DNA from 4 places in the Brevibacillus sp. SIMBA_040 genome. Region 4 is predicted to be linked to each of the others. Evidence: riboswitches for the same ligand, from Rfam matches in the RefSeq annotation. Region 4 holds a riboswitch; each other region holds the start of a gene.

Region 1 (5,429 bases), on a different contig from region 4:
GACAGGATGGGGTGGCTTTGCTACCTTGGAAGCGACGAAGTACGATGTGCGGGAGGTTGAGGAGTATGGCAGAACACAAGATTATCCGTTTGGGAGATCCGGTTTTGCGAGAAGTCTCAAAAAAAGTCTCAACGATCACCACACATACGGAAAAGATTTTAGATGATTTGGCACACACGATTTATGCTGATAAAGGCAGGGCGGGCTTGTCAGCTATTCAGATTGGAATACCGAAACGGCTGATTGTTATGGACTGTGGCAGTGGCTTAACTGAGCTGATCAATCCCCGAATCATCGAAACAGAAGGTGAGCAGACGGGACCAGAAGCATGCCTCTCGATACCAGGTGTAGTAGGGTTCATCACCCGAGCAGCTTATGTAAAGGTCGAAACGCTAAACCGCAGAGGGGAGACTGTTACGATCGAGGCTGATAATTTATTGGCTCGCTGTATTCAACATGAACTGGATCATCTCGAGGGAATCCTATTTATTGATTACGTAGATGAACTGTATTCGGCACGATCGGGAAAAAAACTGAAGCCGCAAGACGCCCATCCCATTTTGCTTCAAAGAAGATTGATTCAGAAAAAGTGAAACAACGGGGTGGAACAAAAATGAGAAGATGGAACATTGTCATTACGGGATTTGGGTCAGTAGGCAAGCAAGTGGCTCGATTGTTAGAACACAGACACACTTCTTATAAAGAAAAATATCAGGCTGATGTCAGGCTCGTAGGCATCGCTCGCTCTGCGGGTGGCTGTCTGCAAGCTGATGGTTTGACTGCTAGGCAGTGTGAAGACTTCGGCGCACAGAGAGCTCAGACGAAAGGAACGTTTGATGGAGCTGCTTTTTTGGCTGCAAGTCATGCGGATATTCTGATTGAAGCAGGTCCCACTGACATTCAGACAGGGGGCTCAGGACTGCTTTATATAAGACAGGCTTTAGCACAAGGGATGCATGCCATCACGATCTCAAAAGGGGCACTGGTCGTTGATTATGCGGGTTTGTCGAAGCTGGCTTCGCAAAATAACGTCATGCTCAAGATCAGTGGAGCAACAGCAGCCGCTTTGCCTACGATTGATTTATTGCAGTACAACCTGGCAGGGTGTGAAGTGCGGGCTATCGAGGGAATTTTTACAGGGACGACAAATTATGTATTAACTAGCATGATGGAGAAAGGCTTGTCGCTTGAAGAGGCGATTCGGAGTGCTCAAGAGCTAGGGATCGCTGAGCCTGATCCGTCCTACGACATAGATGGCTGGGATACGGCTTGCAAGGTCACCATATTGGCAAATGCCGCTTTCGGTGCCTCCTTGCAGCTAGCAGATGTTCCAAAAATGAGTGTGCGGGACGTAACACCGGACCAAATGGCGCTTTGGAAGGAGCAAGGAAAGCTCCCTAAGCTGATAGGTAGTATTCGCAAGACAGAAAACGGACTTAGCGCAGCAGTCGTTCTACAGGCGATAAATGTGTCACATCCGTTTGCCAATGTGACGGGTACGACGAAGGCCATTCGTGTCGAAACAGATGTAATGGGTGATTTATTGGTCGTCGGAGGAAAGTCGGACCCGGTTGCTGCTGCAGCCGCCGCTTTGAAGGATCTTGAACATATTATTAGCAGGTAAAGTACTTCTCATGAAACGTTTTTCGTTTCCCATCGTTTTGTTCGGATGCCCGAGGTAGATTCGTTTATACTAAGCAGGCAACAGAGTAAAACCACTCTGAGGAGGCCTGCGGGATGAATAATCATTCTGATTTCAATGCCGAGATGCAGCAAGTATCTGCTTATCCAACCAAGCAAAAAGTTGGTCAGGAAGACGTGGCACTTCTGAATGAACAGGACAGCTGCTGTTGTTCCGGGCAGTCTAGCTGTGACACGCCAAAGAAAGTACAGGCTTCCAAGGCTGAACAAGAATAAGGATGAGCATGAAGAAAGCCGAGCTCTCTACAGAAGAGAAGCTCGGCTTTCGCTTGTTGAGTGATTATCCGATAAATTCTTGTACCCAGTAACCATTTGTATATCCAACACCAATTTTAGTGAAGGCAGGATTCATAATGTTTTGGCGGTGACCTTCACTGTTCATCCATTGAGTCATAACTTCTTCAGGACTGCGTTGACCCATGGCAATATTTTCACCTGCAGTCATAAAGGAGATGCCATACTTTTTCATCATATCAAATGGAGAACCGTATGTCGGGCTATTATGATCGAAATAGTGATTGTTGGACATGTCAGCAGCTTTCGCAAGCGCTACATCCGAGAGAGCCGAGTCCAATTGAACAGGCTTGAGACCTGCTTTTGCACGCTCTTGGTTGACCAAGTCAGCAACTTGCTTTACGAAATTGGAGGCTTGAGCCTGGTTCGTTTCGTTAGCTGGTGTAGCTACTGGTTGTGCAGGAGCTTGCTGTACAGGGGCCTGTTGCACTGGCGCTTGTGGCACTGGAGCTTGTACAGGTGCTTGCTGAGTTGGCTGAACAAAATATTGCTTCGGCGCGAATTGTTGGCAATTTAAGAAGTTGAATGGTTGATTCTGTTTAGAAACGGGCTGTGAATACGTTGGCATAGAAGCTTGATTTGATTTTTGCATTTGCTGCAGGAAAGGGGTTAATTGAGATTGAAAGTTCGATTGAACTGGGCAATTTGTAGATGCAGCAAAAGCTGAGGTGGAGAAGCCTGTTAGGGCCAAGCCCAATCCTAGAGTCATAGCGATGGTAGCTGTACCAAAGCGTTTCATATTCACATCGTCTCCTTTTTTTAGCCTACGAGGTTAGTTGTCGGATTCGGATTGAGGAAACAACCCGTCGCCAGTGGCGATTCACCCCATGCAGATTTCTCCGCAAAAAAAGTCCCCCGCACTTCCATTCGAGTGGAAGTTTCGGCTTATTGGTTTGGCATGACCCAGAATATCAGACTATCCCACCCGAAATAAAGGAGTAATATTTGGTAGTTAGCTACTCTTTCTCGTTATTCTCTTCGTTCCAGGCAGTTAGTCCGCCTAGTAGTGCCGCGGCTTGAAACCCATGCTCACGAAGTAGGGAAGCAGCCTTTTGTGCTTTGTTTCCAGTTGTACAAATCGTTACGATCTGTGCACTTTCCAATTGCTTGGCTGTGTCCTCGTCAAAAGGCTTATCCTGTTCCTTCATAATGAGGTAAGGGACGTTTTTTGTTGGTGCATTTGTACTATATAAACTGCCCATAACGAACTTGTCGTTGTCCCTCACATCTAGTAAAATAAGGTTCGAGTTATTCTCTAACATCTGTTTTAATGTTTTACTATGTATGGTGTTTGTCATGATTAAATCCCTCCTTTCATCTATTGTAGCAAATACGCAAGAGCTTGGCAGAGCTTAAGAGATATTGATTTAATTGGACAGCCATGGTAGAATGATGATGCTACTTGAAAAAATCGAGGCCCATAAATTCATCGAGGTGTATGCTCATGGATAACGTTTTTGAATCCCCGATTCACACTGGCGCGGTCATCGGAGCCGCAAGGATGGAAGAGAGGAAGGGCTTTCGTTGTTTTAGGTTTTCAAAAAGCTATACATTGCAGTTCCGTCATTACGACAATCACATATGATCGAAGTAGATATTATTCACATATCATGAAGGCATATCGCTTCAAGACAAGAGGTATTTCTTCATGATATGTGAGTTTTATTGCTTCGGTAAATATGACTAGCATATTCAAAATTGACTTTTTGGAGGTTTTTTTAAATGCAAACGAACGGAACAGTAAAATGGTTTAACGCAGAAAAAGGTTTCGGTTTCATTCAAGTAGAAGGCGGAGACGATGTATTCGTTCACTTCAGCGCGATCCAAGGCGACGGTTTCAAAACTTTGGATGAAGGTCAACGCGTTCAATTCAACATCGTTCAAGGCAACCGTGGTCCACAAGCTGAGAACGTAGTAAAACTGTAAGTCTCCTTTATTAAAAAAGCTGTCCGTTCGCGGGCCGCTTTTTTAATTTGCTAAGATATTATAAACCAACCCCCTTTGATTTGAACAAAGCGAGGTTGGTTTTTTTGTTTTGGATTAAAAGGGGTTATTGGCATAAGGACCTTTGGTTGCCATCCGGAGCAGGTTGCTCGCCATGTACTTAGGCGAATAGCTCATATCATTCTCCAACCACCAGATGACGACTCCCAAAAAGGCAGAAGCTGTGTAGCGGATGACCATTTCTTTGGGGACGGTCAATTCATTTTCTTTTGCCAGAACAGAAGACATCCCTTCCTGGATAAATCCAGCGAGAACCTCCTGCAATCGCGCGACAAAGTAAGGCATATGCTGCTTGGCGAGCATGACTCTGTAAAAGTCAGCGTGTTTGGCAATCTGTTCGAACAACCCGACAAAGGACGGCGGTGGTTTCTCAAGATCGGCAAAGGAAATCACGGGTGTACTCGTCATCTCCAGATTCGTGATTAATTCAAGAAGAATATCGTCCGTACTCGAAATGAGTAAGTCATGCTTGTCGCGATAATGGAGATAGAACGTAGCGCGGTTAATGGTAGCACGGTCTGTAATATCCTGAACCGTAATACTATCATACCCGCTTTCATCGATAAGTGAAACGAGAGCATCACGCAATAAGTGACGCGTTCGAATGATACGGGGGTCTACTTTTCTTGCTTTTGACAACAAAATGCAGCTCCTTGTTTAACTTTTGTAGGTTGATCGACAAAATCAAATCGGGTGTTGGATAAGCGTCATGACGAGACGTTCTGTTGTTTGTCGAACAAAATTGGCATTGTTATAATTATGTACGACACGGTGTCGTAAAAACAACTAGTTGTTTATTAAAAACCAATTTATTTGTGAGGCATAACTAACAGAAAGGACGGATCGAGGATGAATCGTCTAGCTGGAAAAGTAGTCATCATTACTGGAGCTGCGATGGGACAAGGAGCAGCGGAAGCAAAAATGTTTGCGCAAGAAGGCGCTAGTATTGTTGCAACAGACATGCAAGAAGCACAGCTGCAAGAAGTCGTTGGAGAAATTACGAGTGCAGGTGGCAAAGCGATCGCTGTTAAGCATGATGTTGCCTCCGATGCAGACTGGAAAAACGTAGTGGAAAAAGCGGTAGAGGCTTTTGGTAAAGTGGACGTCCTGGTCAACAATGCAGGAGTTAGCACCGATAAAAAGCTGGATCAATTCGATCTGGAGCATTGGAATAAAGTTTTGAACATTAATTTGACAGGGTGCATCATCGGAATGAAATATGTGGTACCCGAGATGAAAAAAGTCAGTGGTGGCTCCATCATTCATATTTCATCAATTGCTGGACTGGTAGCATTGAATTATACAAACGCCTACACTGCTTCCAAAGGGGCCCTGCGTGCATTGGCCAAAGCCTCGGCAGTGGAACTCGCCCCGGATAACATCCGCGTAAACTCTGTTCATCCGGGTATTATTGTTACCCCGATGATTCA
Region 2 (5,429 bases), on a different contig from region 4:
ACGATGCCTTTGGCCAGTTTTTGAAGCAGACCTTGCTAGACGTAAACATCGGGACAACGGGGCTGATCATGACAAGCGAAGCTCCGACCACGCTTGCTTTCGTACATCTTAACGAAAACGCGGATCGGTCCTTTCACTTTTATCGCAATCCGGGAGCAGATACACTGCTGCGGGAAACAGATATCGATGCTGATCTGGTTGCTGGGGCACGTCTCTTTCATTTTGGCTCCCTCTCGCTGACGCATGAGCCTGCCAGAGCAGCAACGAGAAAAGCAGTGGAGATTGCGAAGAACAACCAGCGCCTCGTTTCGTTTGATCCCAACTATCGAGCATCATTGTGGAACGACGAAGAGGAAGCGAAGCGAATTATTCTGTCCGGGATCAGCCAAGCAGATATCGTCAAGCTGTCCGAAGAAGAGGTCGCTTTTTTGGCGCCAGCTGCTGAAATCCACGAGGCTACAGACTGGTTGATTCAGGAATATGGAAACCAGCTCATTCTGGTGACGCTTGGGGCAAAAGGCTGCTTTTATCGCACGCAAGATCACTGTGGGATCGTCCGTGGCTTCAAGGTTGATGCGGTTGATACGACAGGTGCAGGGGATGCTTTTTTCGGCGGCATGCTGTATCAAATATTGGAGGCAAAAGAAGACATAGCGACACTCTCACAGACAGAGCTGGAACAATTGATCCGCTTTGCCAATGCCGTCGGTGCGCTTGCTACGACCAAGACAGGGGCCATTCCTGCGATGCCATCGCTGGAGGAAGTGGAGAGTTTTATAGAGGAAAATACACGATAAAGAATGACAGAGCCTGAAGCGAAGTCAATCGATACAGAAGACGCGCATCAGGCATTTTCATATGATCATGTTAATCGATTATTGTCGTGATTCATAAGAAGTGTTGCATTTCAAAAGTTCTTTCAAGAAAGCGCGAAATAGTAAAAAGGCTGTCCAAAGGAAACAGGAGAAAAAAGCGAAGGTCTTTGGGATACTTGCTGAGACGGAGTGAAAAAAACGAAACACGCCCTTAAGCGTCCACCTCTGAGAGACTCCTATGGGAGTTCTACTTTGGACGCGGTTTCGTTTTTTTCACGTAGTCGTACAGTGAAACCTCCAAGCTAGTAGCCCAAGAACCTGGAGCGTTTTCTCCTGTTTCCTTCTCCACACAAAAGCTAGCATATAACATAAATGCACTAGTAGTGTGATAATTCCGCATTTTTACAAACACCTCTGCTATACTAAAGGAAGAAAGTTACTTGATGGGGGAAGTAGGTATTCATCATGATTTTTCTGGAAGTCATTTTGCCTGTTTTGCTGATTTTTCTCAGTGGTTATATTTTGCAGCGCATCTTCAAGCTTGATCTCAAGCCGATTTCTACGCTGGCGATCTACATTTTGACGACAGCTCTAGTTTTCCGTACCTTTTACAAAACCGAGCTCGATTTGCAATTATTCTATATCGTCGTCATTTCCATGCTGCTATTGGGGGCGTTGATCCTCATCACACAGCTGACTGCGCGCTTTTTTCACTACGATAAGCAGCAAGAAAGCGCCCTGATGCTGTCGACCGCTTTCATGAACAGCGGGAACTACGGGACACCGATCATTTTGTTTGCGTACGGCGATGCCGGGTTTGTCTATGCCGTACAGATCATGGTTTTTCATTCCATCATCATGGGTGTCTTCGGCGTGTATTTTGCTTCCAGAGGCGGAGGTGGTGTCACTACAGCAGTCAAGGCGATTTTCAAGCAGCCATCCAATTATGCTGTCGTACTTGCGGTTCTGCTCCAGCAACTGAATGTGGTCATTCCGGAGAGCTACTACCAGGCGATCGATCTCGTAGCGCAGGCGGCAATTCCCGTCATCATGCTCATTCTTGGAATGCAGCTGGCGAATGTGTCATCACGTACCTTTGAGTGGCAGGGGCTTAGCGCAGCAAGTGTCATCCGATTGGTTGCCTCACCGATTTTGGCGTACGTGATTTGCTTGTTCTTTCCGATCGATCCGCTGTTACAGAAGGTGTTGATCATTTTGGCAGCGATGCCGTCTGCTGCGACAACCGCGATTTATGCGATTCAGTTTAATATGCGTCCGCAATTCGTTTCCAGCAGTGTGCTCGTAACGACAGTGATGAGTGTCGGGACATTAACTTTTTTGCTAAACCTTTTGCATTGAGCATGGTTTGACCAGGGAACATAATATGGGGATTATTAGCAACCAGTTGGTTAGCATGCGGAAGGATATGGGAGTATTCATACGAATAGGACCGGTCATTACGGTTAACTGGCTCTGACCACGTAAGAACGGTTGATATCACGAATTTTCAAAATTGTTGTTGTGCTAAGTAAATGATAAGCTATTTGTATCGCAATAATTTCATATCGGGCCTAGTTCCGTGACAAACGGAAACGGGGGAACCACTCTTGGGGTTAATTCTGTGCATACAGAAGGGATGCTACCTGCCATCCTACCCGTCAGCTAACCTCGTCGGCTAAAGCAGATATTGCATACATTTCGTTGCAATCGCTTATTTTGCGTGCGATTTGACTGTTGCTCTTTCCTGAGCGTATGTTCGCATGTAATCAAGCTTATTTTTCTATATATGTATGTACGAGATTAGTCGACTTATTTGCTTTCGTCCAGGATGGCCTCCAGACGCGAGCGGTGTGTCGACTTTTTTCTGTTCATAAATACTTTTTAAGAAAAGAAGAGGTGTTGCGAATGATTGCCTTTCACAACGTGGCAAAGAGCATCGGGGATGTGTCCATTATCAAAGGAATGGATCTTCAAATCGAAGCAGGGGAACTGTTTGTTCTGATCGGACCCAGCGGTTGTGGAAAGACTACGACGATGAAAATGATTAATCGCTTGATCGAGCCTTCTGCTGGGAGAATTGACATCAACGGGGCAGATATCTCCAAAGCCGATCCGGTGGAGCTGCGCCGCAATATCGGGTATGTCATTCAGCAGATTGGACTATTTCCACATATGACCATTGGGCAGAATGTTGCCTTGGTGCCCAAGCTGAAGAAAATGGAAAAAGCGGAGTACGAGAAAAAGGTCGATGAGCTGCTAGATATGGTAGGGCTTGACCCAAAGGTGTTCAAGGACCGCTATCCAGCTGAATTAAGCGGAGGGCAGCAGCAGCGTGTAGGTGTCATTCGGGCAATGGCCGCCGACCCGCCAATTATTTTGATGGATGAACCGTTCAGCGCACTCGATCCGATCAGCAGAGAACAGCTGCAAGATGAGCTTGTCCGGCTGCAGCGTACGATCAAAAAAACGATCGTGTTTGTGACACATGACATGGATGAGGCAATCAAAATTGCGGATCGCATCTGCATCATGAATAACGGCTCTGTCGTGCAGCTGGATACGCCGAACCGTTTACTCCAGCGACCTGCCAATGACTTTGTAGCCGATTTTATCGGTGTGAAGCGTCTGCGCAGAGTACAGGAGCTGCCTGCACAGGGTTCCAAAAAAGCGACGCTTCCGCCGCGATGGAGTATTTCGTAATAGCGGGGGTGAGACTATGAGTGATTTCTTTCAATTCGTAACAGAGAGACATGAACAAATATTGTCCCTGACCTGGGAGCATACCTATATTTCTTTCATCGCTGTCATCGCCGGCTTTTTGATCGCCGTTCCACTTGGGATTGTACTGACGCGAACGGAAAAGCTGAACAAATATGTGATTGGGTTCGTAAACATTTTGCAGACGATCCCGAGTCTGGCGCTCCTGGGTCTGATGATTCCCTTGCTTGGAATTGGAATCTTTCCTGCCATAGTTGCCTTGTTCCTCTATTCTCTACTGCCTATGCTGCGCAACACGTTCACAGGCATTCGAGAGGTGGACCCAGCTCTTATAGAAGCAGCGAGAGGAATGGGCATGACGAGCCTGCAAATCTTGTTCAAAGTCGAGTTGCCTATGGCTCTTTCGATTATCATGGGCGGATTTCGCACGGCTACGATTTTTACGATTAGCTGGGCTACTCTAGCTGCCGTTATTGGCGGCGGGGGACTAGGCTATCTCGTTTTTACAGGTCTCGGAGTTGCAAATGACAGTATGCTCATCACTGGAGCGATAGCCACTGCTTTGCTCGCAACCATCGCTGATTTTATTACGCAGAAAATTCAGAAATTATGCACGCCAAAAGGCTTGAGAAGCAAGCGGGCAAATTGAGGGGGAAGCACACGAATGAGATATAGATGGATGAGTACAATGATCATAACTGCCTTAGCCGCATTACTTGTAGCAGGCTGCGGCGGGGGTGGAAATGTTGTCAAAATTGGGCATCAGGCTACTTCGGAGCAGACGATTATCGCACAAATGCTGAAGCAGCTGATCGAGGCGAATTCCGATATCAAGACGGAGCTGGTTGGTGGCCTCGGGGGAACGCCGGTCGTGCTCAAGGCGATGCAGAACAACGACATCCAAATTTCTGCGATTCGCTACGTCGGGACCGATCTTACCAGCAGTCTGGGGTTACAAGAGTTCAGTAAAGATCCACAGGAAGCATTTGATCTGGTTAAAAACGGGGTTGCTGAAAAATTTGATCAGCTGTGGTTCCCGTCCTATGGCTTTGATAATACGTATATCTTTACCGTTCGCAAGGATGTTTCCGAGAAGTACAATCTGCATAAAATTTCTGATCTAGCGGCACATGCAAAAGACATGAACATGGCGTCTGATGCACCATGGCTGGAGAGAACGAATGACGGGTATCCGGCATTCAAAAAAGAATACGGCTTTGCGTTCGGCAAAACGACGCCAATGGACATCGGATTGGTTTACAAGGCAGTGGATAAAGGCGATGTGGATATCGTCCTCGCTTATTCCACAGATTCACGCCTGAAAGAGTACAACCTGGTAACGCTGGAAGACGACAAGCACTTTTTCCCACCGTATGGTGCCTCACCAGTCGTTCGCAACGATACGTTGAAACAGTATCCACAATTGGAAGAGCTAATCAACAAATTGACTGGAAAAATAGATACGCCAACGATGACGGCGTTAAACTATCAAGCAGACATCGAAAAGCTTGATCCAGCAGATATCGCCAAAAAGTTTCTGGTAGAGCAAGGCTTGATCAAGCAATAAAAGGAGGTGCAGGCTTTGGAATTGATTGTTGGGACGATCGGCTATATGGCGAAGTACTGGACCCAAATTTTGGAGCTGACAGGAGAGCATCTCTACATGAGTGTCAGCGCGATTTTGATCGCGATCTTGGCAGGCGTACCGCTGGCGGTATTCATGACACGAAATCGGACAGTGGCTACGGTCATCCAGACGATAATCAACATTATCCAAACAATCCCGTCTCTGTCGCTTCTTCTCATCATCATGATCTTTTTGGGCTTGGGGTACAGTACGGCGATTGTAGCACTCGCGTTGTACGCGCTTTTGCCGATCATTCAAAATACGTATGC
Region 3 (5,429 bases), on a different contig from region 4:
TTTCTCCTGCTGCCTTCGACTGGGAGTACGAATTGAGTATAAAACCGAGCTGCATCAACGGACCAATGATAAACCAGACCAGACTAAAAAAGGCAACCAGCTCACCCAGCTTCATCTGATCATGAATGACGAGCCAACCGCCGTACGCCAAGAGTGCAATGACACAAATATTGCCGATCAGCTCCATGATTGGAAAAAAGGCACTCCAAATTTTCGCTGTAGAAATGTGATTATCCTTATAACTTTGATTTTTGCCCGTAAAGTTTGTGATCTCAAAGCTTTCCTGGGACAGTGCCTTGACGGTGCCGATTCCGCTAATATTTTCCTGGACCTTGGTCGTTAAAGCGGAAAAAGCCTCCCGTATTTCCTTGAAGGCCACGTGAACTTTCTTATCAAAACGGTAGGCGGTAATCGCAACAAAGGGCATCGCAATTAATGTGACCAAGGCTAGCGATGGATGCAAATATAGCATGATGGCAAAGCCAAATCCGATGAGCAGCAAAAAATTCAGGCACTGCGCCAAGCCGAACGACAGAAAAAATCGAAAAACCTCGACATCACCAGCGAGCCGGGACATCAGGTCACCGGTTTTTGCACTGTCATAATAACGAAAAGGCAAGAATTGCAGCTTGGTGTACAGCTCGTTACGAAGCTCATAAACGGTAGAGACTCCAAACAAATCACCATAGTACTGATGGTAGTAGACAGCGATTCCCTTTATCCCCATCAGCACAATAAATCCGATAGCTATATAAGGAACCTGCCCGTACTGCCCCTGTCCAAAAACATCATCGATCGTGTACTTCAAAACAAGGGGATAAATAACCGTCACACTCGTCACAACAAACAAGGAAAGGATCGACACCAGAAATAATCGTTTATAGGGCCAGTAGTAATCCTTTAACCGTTTAAACGTATCCAAAAGAACGCTCCCCCCAGCTGTAGGTTTGATCTTTTGATGTATACGTACGACCGCAGCCATTCAGCACGGGCACCTACAGGTTCAGACCTGAGACGGAGGGAAAATACTGCGCGGGTACGTTTGGGCATCGGCCATTCCTCTATATCATAAAAAACGTACTCATAAATCGGGAGGAACTGTTCATGTCAGAATTTGAAACACTCGCCGGGGTCCATCAAGGACTCTTTGTGCTCTTATTGCTCGCTACGCTCCTTCCAGCTTGTAAAGCCAAGGGGCTTGTTTATGCCCAAACTACCCGTTCGTTGAAAAAAAGTGCCGGGTGGACGCTGTTTTTCTTTGTTCTGGCACTACTGTTGTTTGCCTTGCAAGTGTTTGTTACGTGGTCTCTTTTTCATTCCTTCGGCTGGTTGTACATAAAAGACAAGGTGATCGGATTTTTGCCGCTGCTTCTGCTGCCAATGACTACCAGTCTGTTGATTTCGGTTCCGCGACTATCTCGTTTGGCGATGGGACATATTCGCAAAGAGAAGCAAAAGGCTGCTTCTACCCCACTTACTTTCGATGCAGCCTCCGCCAAAGCATGGGATGAACCCCTACTGCACGAAGCTGTAGAAAATCTCCCGACAACGGAGGAAGATGTTTTTCGTGAAACAGCAACTACTTTGGAAGCACCAGTTGGCAAAAGCGCACCACTGCCGGCAGATGTAGTTGATGCTGCATGGAGAAGTAATGCCTCTGCCCCTGAAATGATCGTACCTCTACAGGCGGCTTCACTGGGAGCTTTGATTGCCCTTATTCTTCAATTCATGTTTCCTGCTGTTACGCTGGAGATCGATAAGCTGGCCATTGCGTGGGGCGCTTTTGTTACAGGCGTCTCCCTCCTGTGGATTTTACACTCATGGCGGCAGCACCGCGCTTCCCGTCCTGGTGAGCTGCGTCGACCACATGCCGTACTGCGTTTTTTACGCACTGTTTCGATTCTTCTTCTGTTGGGAACAGGTGCTTACTTTTGGGGACATCAGGAATTGCTCGCGAGCCTATTGCCCGATCAGCTAAAAATGGTTGATCATTCTGCATCTGCTGCAGCTCACGAACAGCACTCCGCCCCAGCGGCATCTGGCAAAACGATCAGTGTCACCGATTTGACGGGACCTCACACGGGTGAACCGGATCGACAGTTTACGTTGACCGCTCAGAAAACAACGATTCAGCTCCCCTCAGGAAAAACAACCGAGGCTTGGACCTTCAATGGTAAATATCCGGGACCTGAGCTGCGGATGAAACAAGGTGAGCTCATCGAGGTTGCCTTGGAAAATAAGGATATAACGGATGGCGTAACCATTCACTGGCATGGTCTTAATGTACCAAACGCAGAGGATGGTGTTGCCGGAGCTACACAGGATGCCGTGATGCCTGGTGAAAAGCATGTATATCGATTTGTCGCCAAACAGACAGGAACGTTCTGGTACCACTCTCATCAACAAGCTTCTGTCCAAGTACGGAAGGGACTTCTTGGCGCACTCGTTGTAGAACCGGCGGAGACTGAGCCTGTAGCCGGCTACAAACGCGATTTGACATTGGTTCACCATAAGCTGACAGGCGAAGGTGTCACGTTGTCCGGACGTGATACGCTCATGCTTGATACTGTCTCCCCTGGTACGTCAGTGCGGTTGCGTCTCATCAATGCAGATAACTTTCCCGTGACCTTTCAATTGCTCGGCACACCTTTTCAGGTAGTCGCCATTGACGGCAACGATGTGAAAGAGCCGAATCTGATTGCCAACCAAGCCTTGCAATTAGCTGCTGGTGGAAGATATGACGTTTCTTTTACCATGCCGAATCGCCCTGTATTCTTTGCGCAGAGCAAACAAGCAAATGGTAAGGGATTATTGCTGAGTCCTGACGGCACAGGCGAATTGCCAAGCATGAATGCAGAGCTTCCTCTGTTTGACCCTGCACGCTATGGCAGTCCGCAATCGCTACCTTTTGATCTGAATACCCGCTACGATCGCGAATATCTCATGCTGTTTGATCTTCAGGTTGGATTTTATGACGGACGTCTGGATGGCTTGTGGACGATCAATGGCAAGGTATTCCCAGAAACACCGATGCAGGTAGTCAAGGAAGGAGATCTGGTGAAAATGACCTTTGTCAACCGCAGCTTCATGGATCATCCGATGCACCTGCATGGACATACGATGCTGGTTCTCAGCCGTAACGGGAACGTCGTAACAGGCAGTCCATGGTGGACGGACACACTCAATGTGGCGCCAGGTGAAACGTATGAAGTCGCATTCCGCGCCGATAATCCAGGTCTGTGGATGGATCATTGTCATAATCAGGACCATGCTGCTTTGGGAATGACGATGCATCTTTTGTATGAGGGGGTTACCTCGCCTTTTGAGATAGGGCGGGGGACTCGCAACCATCCGGAGTGAAAACACTTGCTAGGAGCTGTAGTGGGTCTCCACCCTCTCAATAAAACAAGAGATATCCTTATTAAACCTACCAAATTTTATGGGTTTCTTTCACCGGTGAAACTCTGTTATTCTAGGTCATGCCAAACAAAACAGCCGAGACTTCCTCTCAAACGGAAGTGCGGGGGATCTTTTTTACTTGCAGATGAGAGATCTGCATGGGGTGAATCGCCAAAGTGCGTAGGGTTGTTTCCTCAATCCGAATCCGTCAACTAACCTCGTAGGCCCAAAAAAGGAGACGATGTGAATATGAAACGCCTTGGTACTATTGCAATCGCGACATTGGGATTGGGATTTGTTCTTTCCGGCTTTTCTAACACAGCTTCTGCCGCTACCACATATCCGCAATACGGGTATCAGCCATATATGCAACCTGTCCAACCGCAAATGCAAGCACCTTACGCAGCACCAGCGAATCAACAGCAGCCAGTTCAACAGCCAGTAAAACAAGCTAACCAACAAGTGGATGCTTCCACTGTAGGGAAGCAAGTAACTGATTTGGTAAACCAAGAGCGAGCAAAAGCAGGTCTAAAGCCAGTGGAACTGGATGCTTCCCTGAACAAAGTTGCACAAGCAAAAGCGGCTGACATGTCCAATAACAACTACTTTGACCATACAAGCCCTACGTATGGCTCTCCGTTTGACATGATGAAACAATTCGGAGTATCTTATATGACCGCGGGTGAGAACATCGCCATGGGTCAACGCACCGCTGAGGAAGTCATGAACCAATGGATGAACAGTGAAGGACACCGTCAAAACATCATGAATCCTTCCTTCACCAAAATCGGTGTAGGCTTTGTGAATGGATACTGGGTACAAGAATTCATCGGATAATAATATTGGATATAAAAGCCGAGTCCTCTAGCGGGGGCCCGGCTTTCTTGTTTTTTCCCGGATAGGCAGATACTTGCTGTATTTCAGTAAAAACATCATTTCGCTGTGGACCACTGTTCCAGAGGGTACTGCTGAAGGATTGATTTTATATCCTGCCCTTCGTGTAGCGGCTTGAGGAAAGGGAATAATCGAATTAATGTTGAACTACATAACTTAATAAATTAATCGATGAGTATATAAATGAGGTTGGCAAAATGAATGATGATAGAAACTGGACCGTTTTATTTATTGGTGGAGCATCGGGAATAGGTAAATCAAGTATTGCTTATGAAATTGCTCGATTTTATGGTGTAAATGTCTTGGAAGTAGATGATGTTCACCTATCCGTAAAAACAGTTACAACAAAGGAGCATTTTCCTGCAATTCATTATTATGATTCCGGTATAAATTGGAAGGATGTTGGAGTAGACGGCAATGTAAACTGGCTGATTGATGTAAGCAAAGAAATGGGTCCCGTATTAAAAGAACTTGCAAACAGGCATATTGAAGATAAATTACCTATCATTATTGAAGGCGATTTTATCTATCCCGAATTTACAGTATCTTTCAATAACCCGGAGGTAAAATCAATATTTGTACAGGAATCAGACAAAAATCAAATATTGCAGAATTATTTATCAAGAGAAGATGGCGAATTACAACAATATAGAGCTGAAATAAGTATTTCGTATGGAGATTGGATAGCAGATACCTGTAGGCGGAATGGGATTGAATTGATTGAATCAAGACCTTGGAATACTGCTTTAAGCAGAGCTTTAAAATGTTTATTGTAATGTAAAAACTTAGTCCACGTAGGTGATGTAAAGGCGGATACCTCATGTGTGAAGTATCCGCTTATCTTATGTGGCACTAACCAAAATTTTTCAAGAATCAGCCAAGAATCTGATCCCTACGTGCACTCATTATCCTGTCCGTTAGCTCAACGAAGCCCAGTCTAAAACTTTTTTATATATGTACAATAAGCATCGTCTCCTCCTGATGCGGAAACGGCTTCTCCCAATCTAGATCGAAGGAAGACAATCTGAGACCCCCGTGCTAATAAGCCGCAATAACAAAAAAACCATCCTGCTCGGATGGCTAGCTCATTCCTTCAAAACTGAATACGCATGCTTGCTAAGAGTGTGTGGATAAGT
Region 4 (5,429 bases):
TGTTGAGCCTCACTTCTGTACTTTGCTGGCTAAAGTCCTGCAATTCGTCGAGCAGCTTTTCCAAATCAGACGTTTTCAGCTCGATTTTGCTCATTTGCTTCTGAATTCGCTCAAGCTCAGTGACGCGTCCCGAGCCGATGTATGATGCATACCCCTTGATTGTAGTCAGCGGAGTACGGAAATCGTGGGCGATCGAGGCGATCATCTCCGATTGACGTTCCTCGGAAAAGCGCATCTCATCTACCATATCTCCGAAGTAGCGAAACAATTGGCCGAACTCGTCGTGGGATTTGTACGTAAACGAGACGAGTCGCTTTCCGCCGCGAATCTCTTGAGTTACACGTGACAGCTCGCTCACAGGGCGCAAAATCCAGCGGACAAATAGAGTGAGTAGCACCAGACCGACCAACACAAGGCTTCCGTAAATAAACCAAAGCATCATGGATACACCTGTTGTAGACATGATGTCATAGTCGTCTGTGTAAAAATAAATGACGATTTCCCCTTCGCGTGGCGGCTCCTGCTGAAAGTGGTATTCTGCAACTGTCTTGAGGTCCCCCTTTTTGGAGGAACTCCGGTTCGAAGTGGACGAAGGGACCTTTAAATCATAAGCTTGCGAGGTTTTGTTGAAGATCGTATTGCCGTTTGCGTCCTTGATCACCATGCGGTACATGACGTCCTCAGGCAGCTGCTTTTCTAGCTCCTGACGCTCCGTAGGGTCCTTGAAATTGCTCGTACGCAATAACTGATTGACTCGAACCTTTTCCGCTGCTTCCTTTTCGTATTGATATTGATTGTGTCTGTCATTTTTTAGCTGGTCAACAATGATGTCCTGAAAGACGAATTTGAACAAAAGGATATTCAGTGTGATCAAAGCGATAAACGAAAGAAACAGTTTATTGCGCAAGCTCATTTATTGCTTCTCCCCGATAAATACGTAGCCTGTCCCCCATTGTGTCTTAATGAACTGGCGGTTCGTCTCCAGCTTTTCACGCAAGTTTTTAATGTGGACGGTCACTGTATTGAGCGAGCCGTAGCCATAGCCCCAGACACGATCGTAGATTTGCTCCCGTGTAAACACGATGCCGGCATTTTCAGCGAGGAATGTGAGCAGTTGAAATTCCTTGGTGGATAGCTCAATTTTTTCATTGCTGACATAGACAGAATACGTTTCTTTATGAATTTCCAGGTCCTTAAATTTGAGGACTGTAATCGAAGAGTTGGCAGCTTCTTTATCCGGCTGCTCTTCGGTATGCTTGCGAATACGCTCATAGCGGCGCAAATGGGCACGAATACGGGCAAGCAGCTCTTCCGTATCGAAAGGCTTGGTAATGTAGTCATCGGCACCGATTTCAAAGCCTACGACCTTGTCCACAGCTTTTCCTTTCGCGCTTAAAAACAGAATCGGCAAATCCCACTCACGGCGAATTTGGGAGCAGAGCTCATAGCCGCTCATATTTGGCATCATAATATCTAGCAGAATGAGATTCGGGCGATGGCCCTGGCTGAGCATCTGCAGTGCATCTTCGCCATTTTCGGCTGCGGACACCTGAAAGCCTTCGTTTTCCAATATGTCTTCTAAGAGTTCAATAATCTCGAGGTTGTCATCGACAATTAATATGTGATCCTTCACCGGTTATACCCCCAGTTACTTCTATTAATAAGGAAGCGAGCACTCAGAAAAAATTTATTTACCATGTCTATCTATCATAACATGCTTTGACCAGGGAAAGGCAAGTATGCCCCTCACTATAATCAAATACTTATAAGTGAGGTCACCTCATGACACCAGGTACTAAGTTTCGTCAGAAAAAGCCAGAGACGCGAAGTCCCTGGCTCTTATTTTTTGCCGAACTACTTTTTAGTTGCTTGATCTTCCGGCAACGATGCAGCTTGCACCGCGTTTTCCTTCTTCGGATTTTCAGCCTTTGCTTCCAGAACAGGCGTGTTGATGCGCTTTGCACCTACATAACGCTTGCTCCAGTAGTAGGGATCGCTCAACTTGGTGTTGACGACGCCACGGCCAGTTTCCGAGTGCACGAATGTGCCGTTTCCGATGTAGATGCCAACATGAGAAATGCTGCGTCCATTAGTGTTGAAGAAAACGAGGTCGCCGGGTTGAAGGTCTTTCTTCTCGACGGATTCTCCTACTTCATATTGAGCCGCAGAATTGTGAGGCAGGTCTACACCTAACGCATCAAATACGTAGCGTGTGAAACCGGAGCAGTCAAAGCCCTTTTTGGATGTACCGGACGATTTGTAAGGAACGCCGTACAGATCGCTTACCACATCATTCAAAGATGTGCTTTCAGCAGCCTGTGCAGCACCGGTTCCCATCGCCAGCAATCCAGCCATAATAAAAGATACTACCAACTTGCGCAAAAGAAACTGCTCCTCCCATGAGCCTACGAGGTTAGCTGAAGGGTTCGGTCGAAAGGACGCCCTAGACTGCCGTGATACACAGCCATTCACCCCAAAAACTTGGTTCCCCCGTTTCCGCCAGGCGGAACTCGGCTATTTTCGATGTTTTTTTACACGCGTACTCAACACAGATTCTACGCTTGTCCAATATCTCCTCTTTTTCGATGGTTTGTTCACATTTTTGCCATAATATTTTGTCTGATGGCGTAACGTTTTGTCCGGGTAATGCAAGCTTTGATTCGGCAAGGTCCTGCAAGGCTCGTCCGATTGGAGCAGGAAGCTATATCCGTCCAAGGACGGAGGGAAAAACCAACCGCTCGCCCGTTATGGGAAGCCTATGCTCGGGGCTACAATAAGGGCATAAGGTCGACCTGCACCACATCAACAACGAATGGAGGCAAGCAAAGGATGAGCGAACGGTCTGGAAAGATACTACTCGGGCTGGTTCTGCTGCTAATTGGCGGGTTGGTTCTGTTGGACCAACTGGGAATCGACAGCGGCGATTTGATTGGCGTGTTGATTCCTTCAGTAATCATGCTGTACGGAGCTCGCAAAGTAATGGGTAATTCGGGCTCACGCTTTTGGGGAGTAATTGTCTTCCTGTTCGGGCTGTTGATGCTGTTTGGGAAGCTGCACCTCTTGTTCCACAGCATCTTGGCCATAGGGGTTATCTATTTGGGATACCGCCTATTGCGTCCGCGGCCAGAACAAAAAGAATCACCACCAGCTTGGGAGCGTCAGTGGGCACAAGGAGTATTAAAAGAAGATACGCTGGATGACTGGGAAAAAAGAGTGACGAAACGGTAGCCGTAGGTAATTATGTCGAATGTGGCTTTTGGATGAAACTATATGATGTGATATGATGAGGAGGAAATAAAAAATGAGTATCTTTAGACGTTTGCGTGACCTGACAGTAGCTTCTGTGAATGATGCATTGGATTCGATGGAAGATCCGGTAGTGATGCTGAACCAGTATATGCGTGACATGGAAGTAGAAATTGGACAGGTTGAAGTAGCGGTAGCCCGCCAGGTTGCTCTGGAAAAGAAATTCCGCCAGCAGTTGGATGAGGCAAACGCACTGATTGAAAAACGTGATCGCCAGGTGAAGCTGGCACTGACCGAAGGCGAAGACGAGCTCGCTCGCCGCGCTCTGGCAGACAAAAAGCAGTATGAAGGACGTGCAGCAGAATACGAAACTCTCTACTTGTCGGCTTCAGAAGCTGCCGCGCAAATGCGTGAGAAGCTGGCTGAACTGAAAGAAGAGTTCTATAAAATGCGTGCTAAAAAATTCACATTGATGGCACGTGCGCAAGTCGCTCGTACACAAAAACAAGTGAATCAAGCGGTTGTTGGTATTGGCAACCAAACAGCTGGTCGCGGCTTTACAAGAATGGAAGAAAAGGTTATGCGCATGGAAGCAGAGGCACAAATGAGTGGACAATGGCGCGGTTCCAATGTAGGTTATGGATGGGAGAATGCTTTGTCCCAGCTGGAGAAGGATGATCTCGATTCCGAGCTTGCAAACATCAAAGCCTCATTGCAAGAGAAAAAAGCACCGGTCCAAAAACCAGAGCAGTCCTAAATCGGACAGGAACTAGGGGACCAGGTGTAGAATAAAGTGTGGCAACTAGGCAGCCTGGATTTCAGGCTGCTTTTCCCCTAGGAGGTACGATTCTTGGTAGACTTCTTGGTCTTTTTGCGACGGTTTATCGCTGAGCCCGGTCGTGTCGGCAGCGTTATTCCCAGCTCTCGGTTTTTAAGTGCACGTATGCTGGAGGGCGTTAATTGGGCTTCCACCGATGTCATACTTGAGCTGGGGCCTGGCACGGGTGCTTTTACGCAAGCGATTTATGAAAATATGCGTCCCGATACCCATTATGTGCTTGTAGAGCGCGACTCCCAGTTTCGGTCGATGCTGCACTCCCGATTTCCGGAGATTCCGATCATGGAGGAAGCAACGAGACTGCGGGATTACTTGGAGGAATTAAATCTTGCGCAGGCAGATGTGATTATATCAGGGCTGCCTTTTGCCAACTTTCCGCAAGAGCTACGGACAGACATTTTGAATGAAGTCCAATCCGTGCTGAAACCAGGCGGGCTGTTCATTACATTCCAATATTCGCTACAACTCCAAGCTGAGCTGCAGGCACGTTTTTCCAGGGTAGAGACCAGCTTTACCTTGCTGAATATACCACCTGCATTCATTTATACATGTCGTAACGGTCAGAGTGAAAACGATCGGCATGGGGCGTAAGAGAGGAGACTTCTGTGAAATTGTCCCGCTTGCACAAAATGTTGGCTGGTGTCCTGATCATTTTGACCGGGATTGGCCTTTTGTTAAATGGGTTGCATATAATCACGTTCGGTCTGTTTGATCTGTGGCCGATGCTTCTGGTGTACTTTGGTGCACGGTTGTGGAAACAGAACAATCGGATTGGCGGCGGCATATTGATCAGTCTGGGTACGATCATCGCTCTCGAAATGTGGTTTGGCATTGGCATAGATGATTTGTTTCGAGTAGCAGTACCTTTCGTCTTTATCTACTTCGGCTTCCGCTTGGTGCGGGGCAGAGCGCGGCAAAAGGGATCGCTACCTGGGAAGGATACATTGTTTGAGAAGGCAGATCTAGACTTCCAGGCGGAGCCCTTGTCCGATGACAAAGTGGAAGGCGATGAGCCTAAAGGGCAGCGTGAAAGCTGGACAAAATGGAGACCGCCCGGTGCGAAATCAGCGGATAAGGATAAGGATGGGGCGACCATTCATCGGGACCGCATGTTGCCAAAAGATTCCCGCAGTTCGCTGATCGGCGATTTTCACCTGACCTCGGGCAGGTTCGAGCTGAGCCAATTGCATGTATGGCATGGCATTGGCGATGTTGTGATTGACTTGTCTCGGGCTATGCTGATGAAAGAGGAAGCGCTTCTCGTAGTGGAGGGGTGGGTTGGCGACGTTACAATCTACGTCCCTGTCGATCTTCCCGTTTTAGTATCAGCGGAGCTCACGGTTGG

What was found. A riboswitch is a leader RNA that binds a small molecule or an ion and turns the genes downstream of it on or off. The one in region 4 is predicted to bind cyclic di-AMP.
Region 1: it holds a riboswitch for cyclic di-AMP, as region 4 does, so the genes downstream of both, SB752_RS22180 (CAP domain-containing protein) here and SB752_RS27945 (C40 family peptidase) in region 4, are expected to answer to the same signal.
Region 2: it holds a riboswitch for cyclic di-AMP, as region 4 does, so the genes downstream of both, SB752_RS01005 (ABC transporter ATP-binding protein) here and SB752_RS27945 (C40 family peptidase) in region 4, are expected to answer to the same signal.
Region 3: it holds a riboswitch for cyclic di-AMP, as region 4 does, so the genes downstream of both, SB752_RS03030 (CAP domain-containing protein) here and SB752_RS27945 (C40 family peptidase) in region 4, are expected to answer to the same signal.

Annotation. Positions count from the first base shown of each region.
Region 1 covers NZ_JAWRXI010000014.1:63,590-69,018, reverse strand. The annotation lists gene def (peptide deformylase) at 66-593, shown strand; gene SB752_RS22190 (homoserine dehydrogenase) at 614-1,624, shown strand; gene SB752_RS22185 (hypothetical protein) at 1,738-1,917, shown strand; gene SB752_RS22180 (CAP domain-containing protein) at 1,982-2,734, opposite strand; cyclic di-AMP (ydaO/yuaA leader) riboswitch at 2,742-2,891, opposite strand; gene SB752_RS22175 (rhodanese-like domain-containing protein) at 2,952-3,293, opposite strand; gene SB752_RS22170 (cold-shock protein) at 3,718-3,921, shown strand; gene SB752_RS22165 (TetR/AcrR family transcriptional regulator) at 4,036-4,638, opposite strand; gene SB752_RS22160 (glucose 1-dehydrogenase) at 4,849-5,429, shown strand, end outside.
Region 2 covers NZ_JAWRXI010000001.1:202,852-208,280, reverse strand. The annotation lists gene SB752_RS01015 (carbohydrate kinase family protein) at 1-797, shown strand, start outside; gene SB752_RS01010 (AEC family transporter) at 1,281-2,174, shown strand; cyclic di-AMP (ydaO/yuaA leader) riboswitch at 2,374-2,507, shown strand; partial or broken gene SB752_RS01005 (ABC transporter ATP-binding protein) at 2,721-3,455, shown strand; gene SB752_RS01000 (ABC transporter permease) at 3,532-4,182, shown strand; gene SB752_RS00995 (osmoprotectant ABC transporter substrate-binding protein) at 4,198-5,100, shown strand; gene SB752_RS00990 (ABC transporter permease) at 5,116-5,429, shown strand, end outside.
Region 3 covers NZ_JAWRXI010000001.1:611,073-616,501, forward strand. The annotation lists gene SB752_RS03020 (ABC transporter ATP-binding protein) at 1-922, opposite strand, end outside; gene SB752_RS03025 (multicopper oxidase family protein) at 1,105-3,360, shown strand; cyclic di-AMP (ydaO/yuaA leader) riboswitch at 3,484-3,641, shown strand; gene SB752_RS03030 (CAP domain-containing protein) at 3,649-4,236, shown strand; gene SB752_RS03035 (hypothetical protein) at 4,491-5,069, shown strand; partial or broken rRNA gene SB752_RS03040 (23S ribosomal RNA) at 5,420-5,429, opposite strand, start outside.
Region 4 covers NZ_JAWRXI010000023.1:89,012-94,440, forward strand. The annotation lists gene SB752_RS27935 (sensor histidine kinase) at 1-913, opposite strand, end outside; gene SB752_RS27940 (response regulator transcription factor) at 914-1,633, opposite strand; gene SB752_RS27945 (C40 family peptidase) at 1,855-2,382, opposite strand; cyclic di-AMP (ydaO/yuaA leader) riboswitch at 2,388-2,526, opposite strand; gene SB752_RS27950 (LiaF transmembrane domain-containing protein) at 2,830-3,228, shown strand; gene SB752_RS27955 (PspA/IM30 family protein) at 3,302-4,003, shown strand; gene SB752_RS27960 (class I SAM-dependent methyltransferase) at 4,097-4,675, shown strand; gene liaF (cell wall-active antibiotics response protein LiaF) at 4,690-5,429, shown strand, end outside.